Regions from separate parts of the Salinicoccus bachuensis genome, predicted to be linked through region 2. Evidence: predicted binding sites of a transcription regulator. Region 2 holds the regulator's gene; each other region holds the start of a gene.
What was found. The regulator Rex, encoded in region 2, represses fermentation and respiration genes when NADH is low (regulators of the CRP and FNR family bind a similar motif). The targets are predictions, from matches to a motif close to TTGTGAAATATTTCACAA.
Positions count from the first base shown of each region.

Region 1: the regulator Rex is predicted to act here: its motif matches at 4,710-4,727, upstream of ric (iron-sulfur cluster repair di-iron protein).
Region 3: the regulator Rex is predicted to act here: its motif matches at 2,812-2,829, upstream of RQP18_RS04455 (cytochrome ubiquinol oxidase subunit I).

Region 1 covers NZ_CP138333.2:825,169-830,935, reverse strand. Annotated here, with positions in the region: gene RQP18_RS04130 (MFS transporter) at 1-1,009, opposite strand, end outside; gene RQP18_RS04125 (DUF1572 family protein) at 1,046-1,579, opposite strand; gene RQP18_RS04120 (haloacid dehalogenase-like hydrolase) at 1,767-2,684, shown strand; gene RQP18_RS04115 (hypothetical protein) at 2,912-3,187, shown strand; gene RQP18_RS04110 (hypothetical protein) at 3,319-3,537, shown strand; gene RQP18_RS04105 (hypothetical protein) at 3,715-3,891, shown strand; gene ric (iron-sulfur cluster repair di-iron protein) at 3,937-4,629, opposite strand; gene RQP18_RS04095 (PPK2 family polyphosphate kinase) at 4,839-5,702, shown strand.
Region 2 covers NZ_CP138333.2:2,066,018-2,071,784, forward strand. Annotated here, with positions in the region: gene RQP18_RS10540 (glycoside hydrolase family 32 protein) at 1-1,161, opposite strand, end outside; gene tatC (twin-arginine translocase subunit TatC) at 1,174-1,935, opposite strand; gene RQP18_RS10550 (twin-arginine translocase TatA/TatE family subunit) at 1,986-2,222, opposite strand; gene RQP18_RS10555 (redox-sensing transcriptional repressor Rex) at 2,263-2,895, opposite strand; gene RQP18_RS10560 (ABC-F family ATP-binding cassette domain-containing protein) at 3,033-4,946, shown strand; gene tsaD (tRNA (adenosine(37)-N6)-threonylcarbamoyltransferase complex transferase subunit TsaD) at 5,241-5,767, opposite strand, start outside.
Region 3 covers NZ_CP138333.2:893,245-899,011, reverse strand. Annotated here, with positions in the region: gene RQP18_RS04465 (potassium channel family protein) at 1-323, opposite strand, end outside; gene RQP18_RS04460 (cytochrome d ubiquinol oxidase subunit II) at 348-1,373, opposite strand; gene RQP18_RS04455 (cytochrome ubiquinol oxidase subunit I) at 1,370-2,725, opposite strand; gene RQP18_RS04450 (MFS transporter) at 2,875-4,170, opposite strand; gene ptsP (phosphoenolpyruvate--protein phosphotransferase) at 4,248-5,767, opposite strand, start outside.

The sequences.
Region 1 (5,767 bases), 1.2 Mb from region 2:
GCGTCAGGGAAATGGCCATCATGGCAAGTGACTCCCCTGGTGCGACCGCTGCAATGATGCCTGCGATAAGCAGGATGACAGCCGCTGCAATGGTCATCGCCACCCGGCCGATTTTGTCAATCAGTATGCCGGTGAAGAGCGACGGCAGATACATGCCCGCAATATGGAAACCGATGACCATCCCGATCGCACCGAGATCATGGCCGTGGTTCCCCATATGTACAGGTGTCATCGTCATCACAGCCACCATGACGATCTGCGTCACTACCATGATGAGGGCGGCGAGCACGATGCCGCGCTGATCGTTTTCCGTCCGCTCCGTCTCATCGATGGTTCCGACTCTTTGACGCTCCGCTTCGAGTACCCGGGCCACCTTGAACGGATCCGGACGCAGGAATAGGAGCAGTACGAGCCCTGCCGTGATGAATGCCGCACCCGCCAGGATGAATGGGCCCGCGAGTTCCGGCACGTTGATCATTCGTGCAAAATCGCCCATCACCCCGACAAGGTTCGGCCCGGCCACGGCACCGAGTGTCGTACTCACCATGGCGATGCTGACGGAAGTCGCCCGCTGGTGCTTCTCAGCCAGATCCGTCCCGGCATAGCGCGCCTGCAGGTTCGTCGCCGTGCCGGCACCATAGATGAAGAACGAGGTGAACAGCAGCATCGGACTCTCCATTATCGCAGCTGCAACGACACCCGCAGCGCCGAGTCCTCCGGCCATGAATCCTGCCGCGAGACCCGTCCGGCGCCCCATTCTCTGCGACAGACGCCCAACGAGGAAGGCCGCCAGTGCGGAGCCGAGCGTGAACAGTCCGACCGGGAGCCCCGCCAGTGAATCCGTGCCGAGCATATCCTGCGCCAGCAGTGCGCCGACCGTGATGCCCGCAGCCAGACCCGCCCCGCCGAAGATCTGCGATATGACGACGATCAGGAGCGTCCGCCGGTACAGCCTTGCCTTCTTGTCTGGATTGCCTATGTATACATCGAGCCCGTGATCTTTATTCATATGGTCCACCGCTTTCCAAAATAAAGGAAGCGCCTGCTACGCTTCCCCGTCCGTCTCTCTTTTCAAGTATTCCTCGGATTTCCCCTTCGGTATGCTCAGCGACTGCCAGTCCTCCCCTTTAATCTGCTTGCCGATGAACATCATCTGTCCAATATGCGTCGCATAGTGCGAATGCTGCCGCTCCAGCGCTTCCAGGATCGTGTGGTCTTCACCCCGGATCTTCTGAGTGCGCAGCAGATCTTCCACCGTGAAGCTGTTCAGTGCATTGAAGAAAACCTGCCAGCCATCCTCCCAGGCGGCGATCACATCCGCTTTCGTATCGAGGTCATCCTCGAATTCATCATCCCGTCCGCGATCCGCCTTCTCCCCGTCTGACGTGAATACACCCGTCCACCGGGAATACATGTTGCCCCGCAGATGCTTCGCCAATATCGCAATCGTATTCGATGCCTCATTGTATCTCCAATGCATATCCGCATCCGACAACTGATCCAGCGTCCGGTCGCCGAGGCGTTTTATCTCCTTGAACCGTGTGCGGATGACATTCAGGAACTCCTGTTCAAATTTCATGGTCCTCTCCCCTTCATTTTTAGAAAATTGTTACTTTCACTATAGCGGAAATGGAAGCGGTTGCCAATGTTTTATAGGGGACGGTCCAATCGTCATGATCGAACCACGAATGACAATTGAATCATCCAGCTGTCAAAATCCCTGATAAATGGATAGAATAAAATTAATATGAAAGGGGACGATATACATGAAAAGACTGCTTGACTGCAACGCTTCCGACTTCATTAAAATGACGGGACAGGATCTGAAACAATCGATCAAGGCAAGCGAAGGCCGCACCATGCTGGCTGAAACGATGGCGGCCGTACCCCCGCTCTATCCGGATGTCACGAATGCGGAACTCACCGCATCATTCGGCGCCGATCTGCTGCTCTTCAACGTATTCGATGTATTCCACCCTGAAGTCCAAGGCTTCACCCCACGAGAACCGGATCAGGTCATCCATGAAATAAAGAATCTCATCGGCAGACCGGTCGGCCTCAATCTCGAGCCGGTCGATCTCGCTGCCGAACAGATTGAAACGCTTAATGCCGTGGACCGGGGACGCATCGCTTCAGAGGAGGCGCTCGCACAGGCGAAGGCACTCGGCTTCGACTTCATCTGCCTCACCGGCAACCCGAAGACCGGCGTGACGAACGCCGAAATTACGAATGCCATCAGCCGTGCACGCAAAATCTTCGGCAGTGACGCGCTCATCATCGCTGGCAAGATGCATGGCGCCGGTGTGACGAGTGAAACCGGCAGCGGCATCATCTCCGAATCTGCTCTCGACGCCTTCGTCGATGCCGGCGCAGACGTCATCCTTATGCCGTCACCCGGAACAGTGCCGGGCATCACCACCGAAGACGCACAGAAATATGTTTCATATGTCCATTCGAAAGGCGCGCTCGCCATGCTCACCATCGGGACCAGCCAGGAAGGTGCAGATGAATCGACCATCCGCCAGATCGCTATCGCTGCCAAAATGGCCGGGGCAGACATCCACCATATCGGTGACGCGGGATGCTACGGCATCGCGGTGCCCGAGAACATCATGACATACGCCATCACAATCCGGGGGCGCCGTCATACCTATGTACGCATGGCCCGCTCCATCAATCGCTAGAGTCTGCTTGAGGACGGACTTTATTCCTTTAATATCTCATTACGAAATAATTGTAATCTTTGGTATTATAGGACCAAGAAAAAATACACATGAGACGCTATCGCAAAATGGAAGAGGAATAAGGAGGCAACGCCTATCAGCACGATTCGGCCGCTGCAGATCATGCGCTATGGTCTTGTCGGGTTCGCGCTCGTCATGGACCAATTTCCACAACTGCCCTTTGCCACATGGCAGACCCAGCTGATCAATGCATGATCGCACTGATCTATATGATGACGAAGCTCAACGATGGAGCCTCGGAGGAAAAGAAGGCAGATTCATGGACGGAGGCACTTACCTTCTATTTGTGTATATTCGGCTTCATCACCTTCCTGAATCTGATCGGCGGTGAATCATCGATCGGCCTCAGCTTCGGCAGTGATTCATTCTGGCTTGCAGCCCTTGGGGCATTTCTGAAAATCTACGGGACATATGAGGCGGCCACAGCTCCCAAAGACAGCTGAACTAGCATAGCCTACTACTCAACAAAGGGGATGAGAACATCAGGATCCAGAAGATACTTTCAGCATTCGTAGTCATCATTTTTTCAGTCATCATCGTTCTCGACCAGTTTCCCTCCCTGGCGTACTCGAACATGCGCACGATTGCCACACTACTTGCCGTAATGGTCGTACTGGCAATCAGCGGCAGCATCTACGGCCATATCGACCGGAAGAAGACAGGGAGGAAGCACAACCGGGTCCGGCTGTGCTTCCTTTTTTTAGCGTATGAACAGATGTCTGACGAATGTGCCCACCACCCAGAGAGCAAATTCGATGAAACTCTCCGGGTGCTTCTGGATTTCCAGCCTTGAAGGCACATAGTCATTGTCCGCGTGTTGCCTCAAGTAGTCATCCGGCCCCTTATAACCCCGATGCATCCGCCATACCCCCTTTGTTTCATCATACCCTTTCCCATTCATCCAAAAAACAGATTTCAGAAGGTTATGGTAAAATATAGAAGAAAACCATCATCCAAGAAAGGACATCCCATGAACAAAAAAATATTCGGGGACAGAAAAGTCCTCATCGGTTTTGCACTATCCTTCCTGTTCAGCCTCCTCGCCATCACCCTTGCTGCAAATGACGTCGGCTACTGGATCGTCTGCGTCGTCCTTGCGTTCATCCTATTATTCGCAAGCACCACCAGAGCACAAAAAAGCCAATAAACAAAAATATCCCGGGAGCGGCCTCCCGGGAATCCTTCATACCCCTTAGATTGCTTTTCTGACACGCTCGAACAATTCGTGGTTCTCCAGATGTACGTGGTCGAATGTGTCCTTTTCAAGCTTTTCGAGCCGCGCATACACAAGTCTATACGTCCCGCATGCATTGGCGTGCGGCGTAAAGTCGCTTGTAATGTCACGGATTTCCTTCAGGATATCTCCCACAGCTTCATGCTCCCCTTCGAGCTCACTCACATGCGGCCGCACTTTTTCAGCCAATTCAGGTGTCGGGTTTTCCATGAATTCGATGATCATCGGAAATACATTTTGATCCTCGTCTTCCGTATGCTCGACCATTTCATGCTTCAGTATCCGATACAGCTCCTGTATTCTCACCAGATGCGGTTCATTCGGCCCATGCTTGCGGGCAAGCTTCGTCACATACGGTGTCAGGGCCGCAAACTCGTCCATCAGCTCCTGGTGGTACCTGTTCTGGATGAACTTCACGATCCCCTTCTCATCCAGATACTTCGGCTGAATGCCGGCCGCTTCATGCTGCTCGATATGGTTGATCTCCTCAAGCATGCCCTCGAGGTCCAGTCCACGCTCCTCCACTGCCTGGGATATCGGCATCTTGCCGCCACAGCAGTAGTCGATTCTGTTTTTCCTGAATATATCTGCACTCTTCGGAATTTCCTTGACGATTTCGCTGACCCACATCTCACGGTTTACTGTAGTCATATTAACCCTCCTGTTTTAAACATACATTTTAAATACATGTTTAATATAACACATCATTATCCTTTGTGACTCCGCTTTCAATGTGAAGTATTGAACATTTAGTGACAGCGTTTTATTTGGGAAATAAAAGCCCCCCTTTCCGCTTGTATACGGGTTTAAATCAATAGTCCGGGGGTACACTTTTATAAAATGGCAAAGGAGCAATCCCGATGAATTTAGATGATTATAGACTGACAGGAAACAGGAAAATAGATCTTGGAGAAATCCCTACCACCGAGGGCAAGACGGATGAAAATGAAAAGATCAGGGACGAAGTCATACCACCGCTTGTCGACCGGCTCCAGCTCCTGCATCAGAAGCTGAATGCCGAGGAGAAGCATGGGATACTCGTTGTGCTGCAGGCACTTGATGCCGCTGGGAAGGACGAGTCCATCAGCTACATCTTCTCGAATTTGAACGCACAGGGCCTTAAGGTCACGACATTCGGCAAACCGACCGAAGTGGAACAGAAGCACGACTACCTGTGGCGCATGATGCCGGCGCTCCCCGCCCGCGGTGAGATCGGCATATTGAACCGTTCGCACTATGAGGAGGTCATCGCCCCGCGGGTGCATGACAATGTACTGCTTGATGGGGACTATCCGGCGGGTGTCGATGAGGAATCCATCTGGCCCATGCGGTACAAACAGATCAAGAATTATGAGAAATACCTTCACGACAACAACATCCACGTTGTGAAATTCTTCTTCCACATGTCGAAGGACGAGCAGAAGAGGCGCCTGGTTGAACGCATGAAGGATCCGGACAAGCAGCACGAATTCTCCTTCTCCGATGTCGAGGAACGGGAATATTGGGATAAATATCAGGAGGTGTTCGAGGATATGCTGAACGAAACATCCACCGAATATTCCCCTTGGTATGTCCTCCCCGCCGATGACGAGTGGCATACACGCCGGCTCGTCAATGAAGCCATGATTGACCTGATGGAGAAGCTCGATCCGAAATTCCCGGAAATGACCGGCGAGGACAAGAAGAAACTCGAGGAGTATATAGAGAAGCTTGAGAATGAATAGGACCATACAGAAGATACCCTGGAGAAATCTTCTCCAGGGTATCTCTTTGTACTCTGTTAGGGGCC
Region 2 (5,767 bases):
CGTCTGTTCCCGCCTGCTCACCCTCAGGTCGATATGAATACGGGTCGCATCGTTCTCAAGCATCTCCATGACGAGTTCGTAGCTGTCCCCGTAGAAATCCCTCATCTTTTTCGGGCGATGGTCGAAGTATCCCTCGGCGGTCATTTCCGCTTCTCTCAATTTTCTCAGACCCGCAGCCGGTTTCTGCCTCAGTTGCCCCTGTTCAACCGAAAGTTCACGGGGCAGCGTCAGACAGTGCGACCATGAATCATCGGTCGGGTAGCCGGTTTCCTTCATGCCCATCCAGCCGATCATCAGCCGTTCACCGTTGCCGTTGAGGGTTGTCTGGGGCGCATAGAAATCGAACCCATGATCGAGTTCATGAAAAGGCCCATGATTCATCGTCAATGAGTCATAATCCATTTCACCAATCGTGTACCCCGACTGGTAGATGTTCCAATAGCTGTTTCTGTACCTGTCGAGTCCCTGGGGACAGAACATGAATACATGATGGCCGTCCAGTTCAAAATGATCCGGAGACTCCCACATGAAGCCGAACTGGTCGAGATGTGTTTCCAACTCACCCCTGTACTGAAAATCGGCAGGCGTATCTCCGGCAAAGACGAGGACACGGCCATAGTCTTCCGATGTAGCGGCACCGAGCATCATGATATATCCGCCATTCCCATGCCAGACTTTGGGATCCTTCATCAGCCATCTGTATCCGGGTGGTGCACCCTTTATGACCGGCACGGTCCTGTCCGGGTGGAGGCCACCTGCTTCCATTTTAAACGTAGTGTACTGCTGGAACGCTGTATTCGAACGCACTTCCGTATGATAGAGGTGGATATTCCCTTCCATTACAAAAGCGGAGCCCGAATAGGCTCCGTCCGACAGCATCTTCACTATTCCCCTATTCTCAAAAGAAACGAGGTCGTTCGTAGTCACATGATACAGGCATCTGGTCCTTTTGTCTTCAAAGGGTGACCACTGGTAGAGGATATGATACGTACCATCGTGGTAAACGAAGCCGGCAATGGAATCCATGCTGCCCGCAATCGGCTGCACATGATACTTCTGCTTCCACTGATTTTCCTGTGTCCGTTCAATCCGTTCATTCAATGCTTCGCTGCCTCTTTCATCCAACGCTTTAAACGCTTCAGTGTTCGAATCGAATTTCACCCTGAATACCTCCTAGTCGGAATCCAAAGATTCTTCTATTGCCTTCTGTTCTGCCTTCAAGTGTCTGCGGTAGCCGATTTTGGAAATATAGATGCTGAATTCGTAAAGAATGATCATTGGTATTGTCAGCATGATATGCGTCATCAGGTCCGGGGGTGCAATCAGTGCTGCGACGATCAGCAGGATGAAGTAGGCATACTTCCTGTTTTTCCTGAGGAACATCGGCGTCAGCAGACCAAGCTGTGTCAAGAACAGCACCAGGATCGGCATCTGGAATATTGCACCGAATGGCAGGACTGTTCTGAACAGAAATCCGAAATATTGATTGATGCCGATGGTCGTTTCGATTCCCATCTCTTCCGAAAGGTCGAAAGTGAACTGGATGATGTAGGGCACAAGAACAAAGTAGCCGAAGGCCATCCCAATCAGCATGAGGATCATGACAATCGGAATGTAGCTCAATGTCAATTTCCTTTCATTGCCGTATAGTCCTGGCGCCACGAAGGCCCATAGCTGGTACATGATGACCGGCAGCACCACCACAAGACCGATTATGACGATCACAAGCAGATAGATCTTAAGCGGATCAGTAACCTGGAACGCATGCATCTGTATGGATTCCGCCCATGGCGCATTCTGCATCCGGTATATCAGGGGCTTGGACAGGAAAAATCCTACGATCAGTGCCCCGACAAAGAAATACATGACAATCAGCAGACGCTTTCTCAATTCTTCCAAGTGCTCGGTAAATTCTTTTTTTTCCGAGTCTTCCATCTTACTTTTCACCTCTTTAAAAAAAGGCGGCTTTCGCCACCTCCAAATCTTTATACTTTAGTTTCTTCAGCTTTTTCGACTTCAACTGCTTCAATCTTCTTCGGCTGTTTTTTCTTCTCGTACTCTTCTTCTTCCTCATCATCGTCTGTAGCGAGACCTTTTGTTGCGTCTTTAAATTCCTTTAAAGTGGAGCCCATTGCGCGTCCAAATTGAGGAAGCTTCTTGGGTCCGAATATAATCAATGCTACAACAGCGATTACTATCATACTTGTTGGTCCTACTGCCATAAGCGTCACCGGCATTAACATTTCGAGCATAATACCCCTCCTAGATATGTTTCATATAAAAGAATAGCGCCTGCAATTCAACACTCAAATCTATATTGTGTACATAGATTCCATCAGTTACGTCCAATCTGATTGGTGTGAAGTTCAGTATACCTTTGATGCCCGCATCTACAAGCCGTTCAGCCATGTCCTGGCTGACCTCTGCCGGCAAGGTAAGTATCGCAACGTCTATGTTATGTCTACTGACCATATCCTCAAGTTCATCTGGATGATATACTAATGTATCATTGATGGATGTGCCAACAATTTCATCATTGCTGTCAAAGGCAGCAACTATGTTCATTCTATCATTTATGTTGCTGAATTTGTAGTTTAATAATGCACTGCCCAGATTACCTGCACCAATGATTGCTACGTTCCTTACTTCGTTCCCCTGGATGTGTTCCATGAAGAAGTTCAGAAGGCTTTTGACGTTGTATCCATAACCTTTTCTACCGAGTTCACCAAAATAGGAGAAGTCTCGCCTTATAGTGGCAGAATCAATATCCAATGCCTCACTGATTTCTCTGGATGAGACTCTATCCACACTGGATTTTTCAGCGTTCTTAAAAAATCTATAGTATAAAGGGAGACGTTTCATAGTTGCATTTGGGATTTTCTTTTTACTGTTCAAATGTCCCACACCTCGTTTATTACACTCTGTTGGTACATTATAGCATATCTCAATTTTCATAGTGTAGTCAATGTCATTTAATTTCATCGTTTTTTTAATTTATTTATTGTAGACTTGAAGAAAGTGAGGTAATCAATATGATAGTAATGCAATTGGGAAATGTAAAGAAATCATTCGGTACAGATATGATTTTTGAAAATATAAATCTGGAAATAAAAAAAGGGGAAACCGTCGGCATTGTTGGGAAAAATGGTGCCGGAAAGACGACACTCATGAAGATAATGGCGGGGGAACTCGGGCTTGATGAAGGTCAGGTCACTACGCCGAAAGGCATCTCCATAGGCTACCTGACCCAGCAGATGACACTGGAATCCTCCCAGACCGTCCGGGATGAAATGATGCGTCCATTCTCCCACCTGCTCGATCTCCAGGAGGAGATGCAGAAAGTGACGACCTGGCTGGCAGAACATGATTATGACGACCCTGCCTATAGCGATCAGATGGACCGGTACGACACGCTGCAGAATTCATTCGAGTCCCAGGGGGGATACACGATCGATGCCCAGATCAAGACGGTCACAACCGGGCTGAGTTTCACAATCGATGACCTCGACCGCAATGTCGATGAATTCTCTGGCGGACAGAAAACACGTCTTGCCCTCGGCCAGATGCTCCTGTCGAAACCCGACCTGCTCCTTCTTGACGAACCGACCAACCACCTGGACATGGACACCGTGGCATGGCTCGAACAGTATTTGAACAGTTTTACAGGTGCCATCGCAATCATCAGCCACGACCGGTACTTCCTGGATCGGACGGTCGACAAAATCTTTGAAGTGGAAATGTACAGGGGTACCCTCTACCACTCCAACTATACGAAATACGTCCAGGAAAAAGAGAAGAACTACAGTCTTCGGATGAAAGCTTACGAGCATCAGCAGAAGGAGATCAAACAGCTTGAAACGTTTGTCGAGAAGAATATAGCACGGGCCTCGACAAGCAACATGGCAAAAAGCCGCCGCAAGAAGCTTGAGCAGATGGACCGGATGGATACACCGCAGATCGACAGAAAAAGTGCGCGCTTCTCTTTCGATATAAAAAGGGAAAGTGGAAACGACGTCCTCCGGATCAATAACCTCGACATCGGCTATGAGGAGACGCTGAACAGCGGCATCACCCTGAATGTAGACAAAGGAGACCGCCTGGCGGTCATCGGGCCGAATGGTATAGGAAAATCCACCCTCGTCAAAACCATTGCGAAGGAATTGCCACGGCATGCCGGAGAAATCATCTATGGTACGAACGTCTCCATCGGCTACTACGATCAGAAACAGGCCGAATTCACTTCCAGCAGGAATGTCCTTGAAGAACTGTGGCATGAGTATCCGAACATGAATGAAAGCGATGTCCGCAAAGTGCTCGGCCGCTTCCTGTTCACCCAGGATGAAGTGATGAAGAGTGTCAATGATCTGAGCGGTGGGGAGAAGGCCCGCATCCAGCTTGCGAAACTAATGTTGGAAAAGAATAACCTTCTCATTCTCGATGAGCCGACCAACCACCTGGATATCGACAGCAAGGAAGTCCTGGAAGAGGCACTTCAGAATTTCCCAGGGACCATCCTGTTCGTCTCCCACGACCGCTACTTCATTGATCGCATCGCCACCAAAATTGTGGAAATGGACCTGCAGCATCTCAAGACCTACAACGGCGACTACAGCTACTACCGCCATAAGAAGGAAGAACAGGCATCCCTCGATATCAAAGTGGAGAAGCAGGATAACAAAAACCAGAATGGCACTGATTATGAACAGCAGAAGCAGAAAAGGAATGAGATGCAGAAGCTGAAACGCAGTACGAGCAGGATGGAAGAACGCATCCAGGCACTCGAGGAAGAAATCGCAGCGACCGAGGCGACACTCGCCGACCCCGAAGTATATGAAGATTACGAAAAAGCCTCGGAATTCAATCAGCAGTTGAATGCGCAGAAGGAACAGCTCGATGCACTGATGATGGAATGGGCGATATTGGAAGAAAAACTGGAAGAGATATAAACGGATGACGAACGCACGTTCCATTTAGAAGGACTATGTACTATATGGAGTTAGCCACATTTTTATTCACAGCAGAAAGTGCAGAGCAGTGCATAATTCAGCCCATAATCCACAGCCAGGATAACTTATACACAAAGTTATGCACAATTATATCCCCAGTACCTGCGCCGTTTGGAGCGCTATTTCCATTTCTATCAACAGGTTATCCACAGGCTGTTTAAAACAGACGTTCCGTATTGACAAATATAGATTATTTAAAAGAGCCATGTCCCTCATTTTGAGGGATATGGCTCTTTATATGCTGTATTCTTCTATATCTATGAAATTCCTTCCATTCAAGTCCAGGCTGCCAAAGGCGTTTCTGATATAGAGATGGTAGGCTGCAGCACCAATCATGGCTGCATTATCGGTACAGTACTTCAGCTGGGGGATGCTGAGCTTAATGTCCTGCTCCTCACAGAGTGTTTCAAATCGGGCTCTCAGTCCGCTGTTTGCGGCCACTCCCCCTGCAATGATCAGGTTATCCACACCATAATTCTCCACAGCCAGCATCGTCTTTTTTGTCAGCACGTCAACGACACTCTCCTGGAAGCTCCTTGCCACATCCGCCTTGTCTACCGCAAGGCCCTTTTGTCTATGATTGTGCAGTGTATTGATCACTGAAGACTTCAGTCCGCTGAAGCTGAAATCATAGCTTCCCGGTTCAAGATATGGTCTTGGGAAATTGAATGTGTCTTCCCCTTCCCTGCTCAGACGGTCGATATGCGGACCGCCGGGGTACGGGAGGCCGATGACCCTGGCCACCTTGTCATACGCCTCCC
Region 3 (5,767 bases), 1.2 Mb from region 2:
ACCCGCGCGTGGTAGTCGTTCTGCGCCTTTACGCTGACCTTCTTGACCCCAAGGTCCTTGAGCAGCAGTGTCGTCAGAATGCTCGACTGGATGTTGTCGCCGATCGCCACGATGACATTGTCGAAGTTGCCGAGGCCGAGGTCCTTCAGCACCGTTTCATCGGTCGTATCCCCGATGACCGCCTGCGTTGCGATATCTATGAATTCATTGACGCGGTTTTCATCCACATCCACCGCCAGAACATCCATTTCCAGCACCCTGAGTTCACGGACGATGCTCCCCCCGAACCGTCCGAGCCCGATGACTGCATAATCTTTATTCATCTTATCACCTGTCCATCCTCAATGTTAGTACTTGCTGTTGCCCTTCCCCCTTACATAATCCTTGTCGAACAGGAACAGTCTCATGAGAAGGACGAGACTTGGAACCAATAATAGTAAACCTAAAATGAAGACGACTGTCAAACTGAAAGCCATACTTTCGTTCACAACCGACGTGTTGACCTCCACATACGGATATAGAATGTAAGGCAGTTTGCTGATGCCGTATCCATAGAATGCAAAGGCGAACTGCATCATGATCATGATGAATGCAAAGCCGAAGTAGCGCCTCCGCCAGATTAGGAACACCGCGATGCCCATGGAGAGGAGGCTCAGTCCGAACAGATACCAGTAGTCCTGGGCACGCAGGAAGTGTTCATAGTTGTGCTCCCGGAGACCCAGGAAGACGAACTGCGAAATGAACAGCATCGGCAGCGTCCAGATGAGGAACCATCTGCGCACAAGGGCGAGTGCCTGCGTATCCTGTGCACGCGCCGCATAGAAGGTCAGGAAGCCGCTGGATACATAGAGGACGGTGATGATGGCCAGAAATACGACCGACCAGCCATATGTGCTGAACAGCAGTTCTTCCAGCTGCAGCTGTATGCCGCCCCCTTCCTCGGTGATGTAGCCGCCTTCCGATATGACGAGTGCCATGGACAGGGAAGCCGGTATGAGAAGGCCCGTCACTCCGTATAGGAAAGTCCAGGACAGTTTCGGTTCCTTGTTGTAGGAGTTGAAGGCATAGTAGCTTCCGCGTATGGCGAGCAGTATCAGCGCGATGCTTGCCGGAATCAGAAGGGCTGTTCCATAATAGTAGGCCGTATCCGGATAGAATCCGACGATCCCGACGAAGAAGAAGACGAAGAAGACATTCGTCACTTCCCATACCGGATTCAGATAGCGTTGGATGATCGGGCTGATGACATTGTCGTCTCCGGTCAGCTTCGAATAGAAGTTGAAGAAGCCCGCACCGAAGTCGATCGATGCCACGATGATATAGCCGTAGAGGAATGTCCACAGTACGGTCACTCCGATGATTTCATAATTCATGGCAACCGACCTCCTTTATAGTCTTCCCCATACATTTCAAGGCGTTCCGTATCGGCACTCTTGCCCTGGAACATCTTGAGCAGTACATAGATGCATGTCACACCAAGCACGGCATAGAGCATGACGAATGCGATGAGTGTGATTCCGAGTCCGTCTGCGTTCGTCACAGCCTCCGATACTCTCATGTATCCGCGGAGGATCCATGGCTGACGGCCCATTTCCGCCAGGAACCAGCCGGATTCTATCGCTGCCATGGACAATGGCCCGGTCAGTACATAGGCGTACAGGAGTGCCGGGTGGTATTCATCGAACTTCGAAAACTTCGCAATGAAGTAGATGATGGCCACCGTGAGGGCATACATGCCGAAGAACACCATCATGTCGAAGAAGTAGTGGATGATCAATGGCGGCTGTTCATCTTCCGGTATGTCATTCAGTCCGGTCACCTCTTCATCAAAGGAATAGGCCGCCAGGAAGCTCAGGGCACTCGGTATCCTGATTTCATAGCTCACTTCCTGCGTCTCTTCGTCCAGAACACCGAACAGGATCAGATCCGCATTCTCTTCCGTTTCAAAATGCCATTCCAATGCCGCCAGTTTTTCCGGCTGGTTCTCATGCAGGAATTTTGCAGAGAAGTCACCGGCGAGTACTGTCAGGAAAGCCATGAGAAGACCGAGTGCCATCATTACTTTAAGACCCTTCTTGTGGTATTCCCTGTCCTCCTCGAATTTGGAGCGGAGCAGCTTGAACGCCCCGATGGAAGCAATGATGAATACTGCCGTCATATAGGCCGTCGCCACGACGTGGAAGATCCTGACCCAGCTGGATGGATTGAACATTGCTGCAAGAGGGTCCACATTGACCAGTGCACCATCCACCAGGTCGAATCCTGCCGGTGTGTTCATGAACGAGTTCACCGTCGTGATGAACACGGCGGATAAGGTCGATCCGATGACGATTGGTATGTTGAGCAGCCAGTGGTGCCATGGGTTCTTGAAGCGGTCCCATGTATACAGGAATATGCCGAGGAATATCGCCTCAAAGAAAAATGCGAAAGTTTCCATGAACAGCGGCAGTGCGATGATCTGGCCGCCGAGCCTCATGAACTCCGGCCATATTAATGACAACTGGAGACCGATGATGGTCCCGGTCACAACACCGACGGCAACCGTCACCGTATATCCCTTCGCTACCCTTCTTGCCATGGTCAGGTACATGTCATCCTTCTTCCGTATTCCCAGAAATTCCAGTACCATGAAAACAATCGGGATACCGACACCGATCGTCGCAAAAATTATATGGAATCCGAGAGTGGATGCAGTCAGTACACGACCAATGATTACATCATCCATTCGATCACCTCTTAGTTAATGTATCCTGAATCATAAAACGGTCATCTCGCATATGATATTCAGAATCATGATATTTCATGACAATTTTGTGAAATAATTATCATTCTCAATTTATTATTCTATCGTATCATGCCCTGAATTACAATAATTTAAACCGCTGATTCATCCTCTTTGACCTTGAGGTGGAACAGGAGCCCGATCACGATCATGACGATGAGGCTGGTGATCGCCATGCGCGAGGCCACCACGCCATAATCCGCCAGCATCAATGTGATCGAACCGTAGATGAAAGGACCCACGACTGCACTCATTTTTGCACTGAAGGCGAACAGTCCGAAGAACTGCCCCTCTTTTCCTGCGGGAGAAAGTTCGATGATCATCGTCCGGCTCACCACCCATGTCGATCCCATCGCAATGCCGAAGAGGGAAGCGGCAATCCAGAAGGTCCACATCGGCAGCGGGATGGCGGCGATTGCGACTGCGACCGCCAGCAGCATGGCGATGATCAGAAAAGTCCGTTTCGACCCGAACGCCCTATTGATGAAACTGAAGACGATCGCCCCGATGATACTGAACAGTGTGGCCACCATGAATACAATGAGGAAAGTACCCGGTTCGAAGCCGACTACCGTTGTCGCATAGGGCTGCATCATGGCAATGGCTGTTGCCAGTGCATCATTGACGAAAAAGTAGGCGATCATGAAATAGAATATGGATGGATATTCCCTCGCCTGGATGAAGGTCCCGTAGACGTCCCTGTATCCTTTCAGAAAGGGTTGTTTCGGTTTCTGCTCTGCAGGCGGATCCCTGTTGATGAAGAACAGCGGCAGTGCAAAGATCAGGAACAGTACCCCGGACAGCCAGAATGTGTGGTGCACCGCCCCGTCCCCGATGATCAGGAGGACTGAGAATATACCAAATAGAGTGCCCAGATAGCCGAGTGCCACCCCATAGCCGGAAATCAGCGGAATCTCCTTTTTGTTGCCCAAGCCCGACAGCATCGCATCATAGAATACATTGCCTGAATTGAATGCAAATTTTGCGATGACAAAAAACAGGATGGTAAGCACAAAACCGTTGGGCAATCCGAACCATTCGCCCGTATCCATGCCGCCAAAAATCCCCATTCCGACAGCAGCGGTGATGCACAGCAGTGTAAACAGGATGACATACCTCTTGCGTCTGCCCGTCCGGTCCATCGTCACACCATACAGCGGGGCGAAGGCAATCAGCAGGATGGCTGCCACGGCATTCGCATAGGCGATGACCGTGGAGGCGATCTGTTCCAGACGCGGGTTCGTCCCCACCGTTTCAGTGACATACTGCGGAAAGAACAGCGTAACGATATTGGCACTGAATATGGTATTGGCAAAATCATAGAGGGCAAAAGCGAAAATCGGCAGCGTGAGATAAAGTTCCAACGGACGACGCACTGTTTCCTTCATCGGTGATCCTCCCGAGCTCTTTTCTGCCATTATAACAGCAAAAAACACGCATGGATTAATCCATGCGTGTGAAATTTCTATATTCTGTCTGTATATTCCTCAACCAGTGCAAGCACTTCTTCCGAGTCCTTGCATTCGATTGCTGCTGCAGCCAGACGTTCCATATCCGTCTTCTTAAGCTGGGAGATCTGCTTGCGCGCCTTCAGTACTGAAGATGCACTCATGGAGAACTCATCGAGTCCAAGTCCAAGAAGGAGTGGCACGGCCTGCTCGTCGCCGGCCATCTCTCCGCACATGCCTGCCCATTTGCCTTCCTTATGCGCTGCATCGATCACCATCTTGATGAGTCTCAGAAGCGCAGGGTGGTGCGGCTGATACAGGTAGCTCACGGATTCGTTCATCCGATCGGCAGCCATCGTGTACTGGATCAGATCATTTGTTCCGATGGAGAAGAAGTCGACGACTTTCGCAAACTGGTCTGCAATGACCGCTGCCGAAGGAATTTCGACCATGATACCCACTTCGATATCCTCTTTGATCTTCTCCCCTTCGTCGACAAGCTTGTCCTTCTCTTCAATCAGCAGTGCTTTCGCACGGTTGAATTCATCTATGGTCGCAATCATCGGGAACATGATTTTCAAGTTGCCGTGCTGGCTCGCACGGAGCAGTGCACGCAACTGTGTCCTGAAGAGTTCCGGGTTATCGAGCGTCATGCGCACGGCACGGTGCCCGAGGAACGGATTCATCTCCTTGGGAAGGTCCAGATAAGGCAGTTCCTTGTCCCCGCCGACATCCAGTGTACGTACGACGACCGGCTTGCCCTCCATGTCCTTGAGCACCTTCTTGTAGGCTTCGTACTGCTCATCCTCCGTAGGCAGTTCATTCCTGCCCATATAGAGGAACTCCGTACGGTAGAGTCCGATGCCTTCGGCGCCGTTCGATTTCACACCTTCCAGATCGTCCGGTGTCCCGATATTCGCAGCCAGTTCGACTGTAATGCCGTCCATCGATTCAGATGGCTCATCGACAAGTTTCTGGAGCTCCGCCTTCTCTTCCTGAACGCGCGCCTCCTTGTCCTTGTAGACGAGTACTTCGTCTTCGGTCGGATTGACGATGACTTCCCCTGCACTGCCGTCCACGATGATATCATCGCCGACTTTCGCAATAGCCGTTATATCCTTCGTACCGACGACTGCCGGGATTTCCAGGGAACGGGACATGATGGCCGAGTGGGAGGTCCGCCCGCCCACATTCGTCACGAACCCTTTGACAAAATTCTTATCCAGCTGCGCTGTATCGGAAGGTGTCAGGTCCTCTGCAACGATGACTACCGGTGTATCGATCTTGCTTGGGTCGGGAAGTTCCTTTCCGAGCATATGGGCGAGGACACGCTTCGATACATCCTTGATGTCTGCAGCACGTTCCTTCATGTATTCGTTCTCCATATTTTCAAACACGGCGACGAACTGGTCCCTTGTTTCCAGAAGTGCCTGAGGCGCACTCTTCTGGTCATTGCGGATATGGGCTTCGATAGGTCCAAGGAACTCCGGATCATCCAGCACAAGCAGGTGTGCATCGAATATCGCAGCATGCTCCG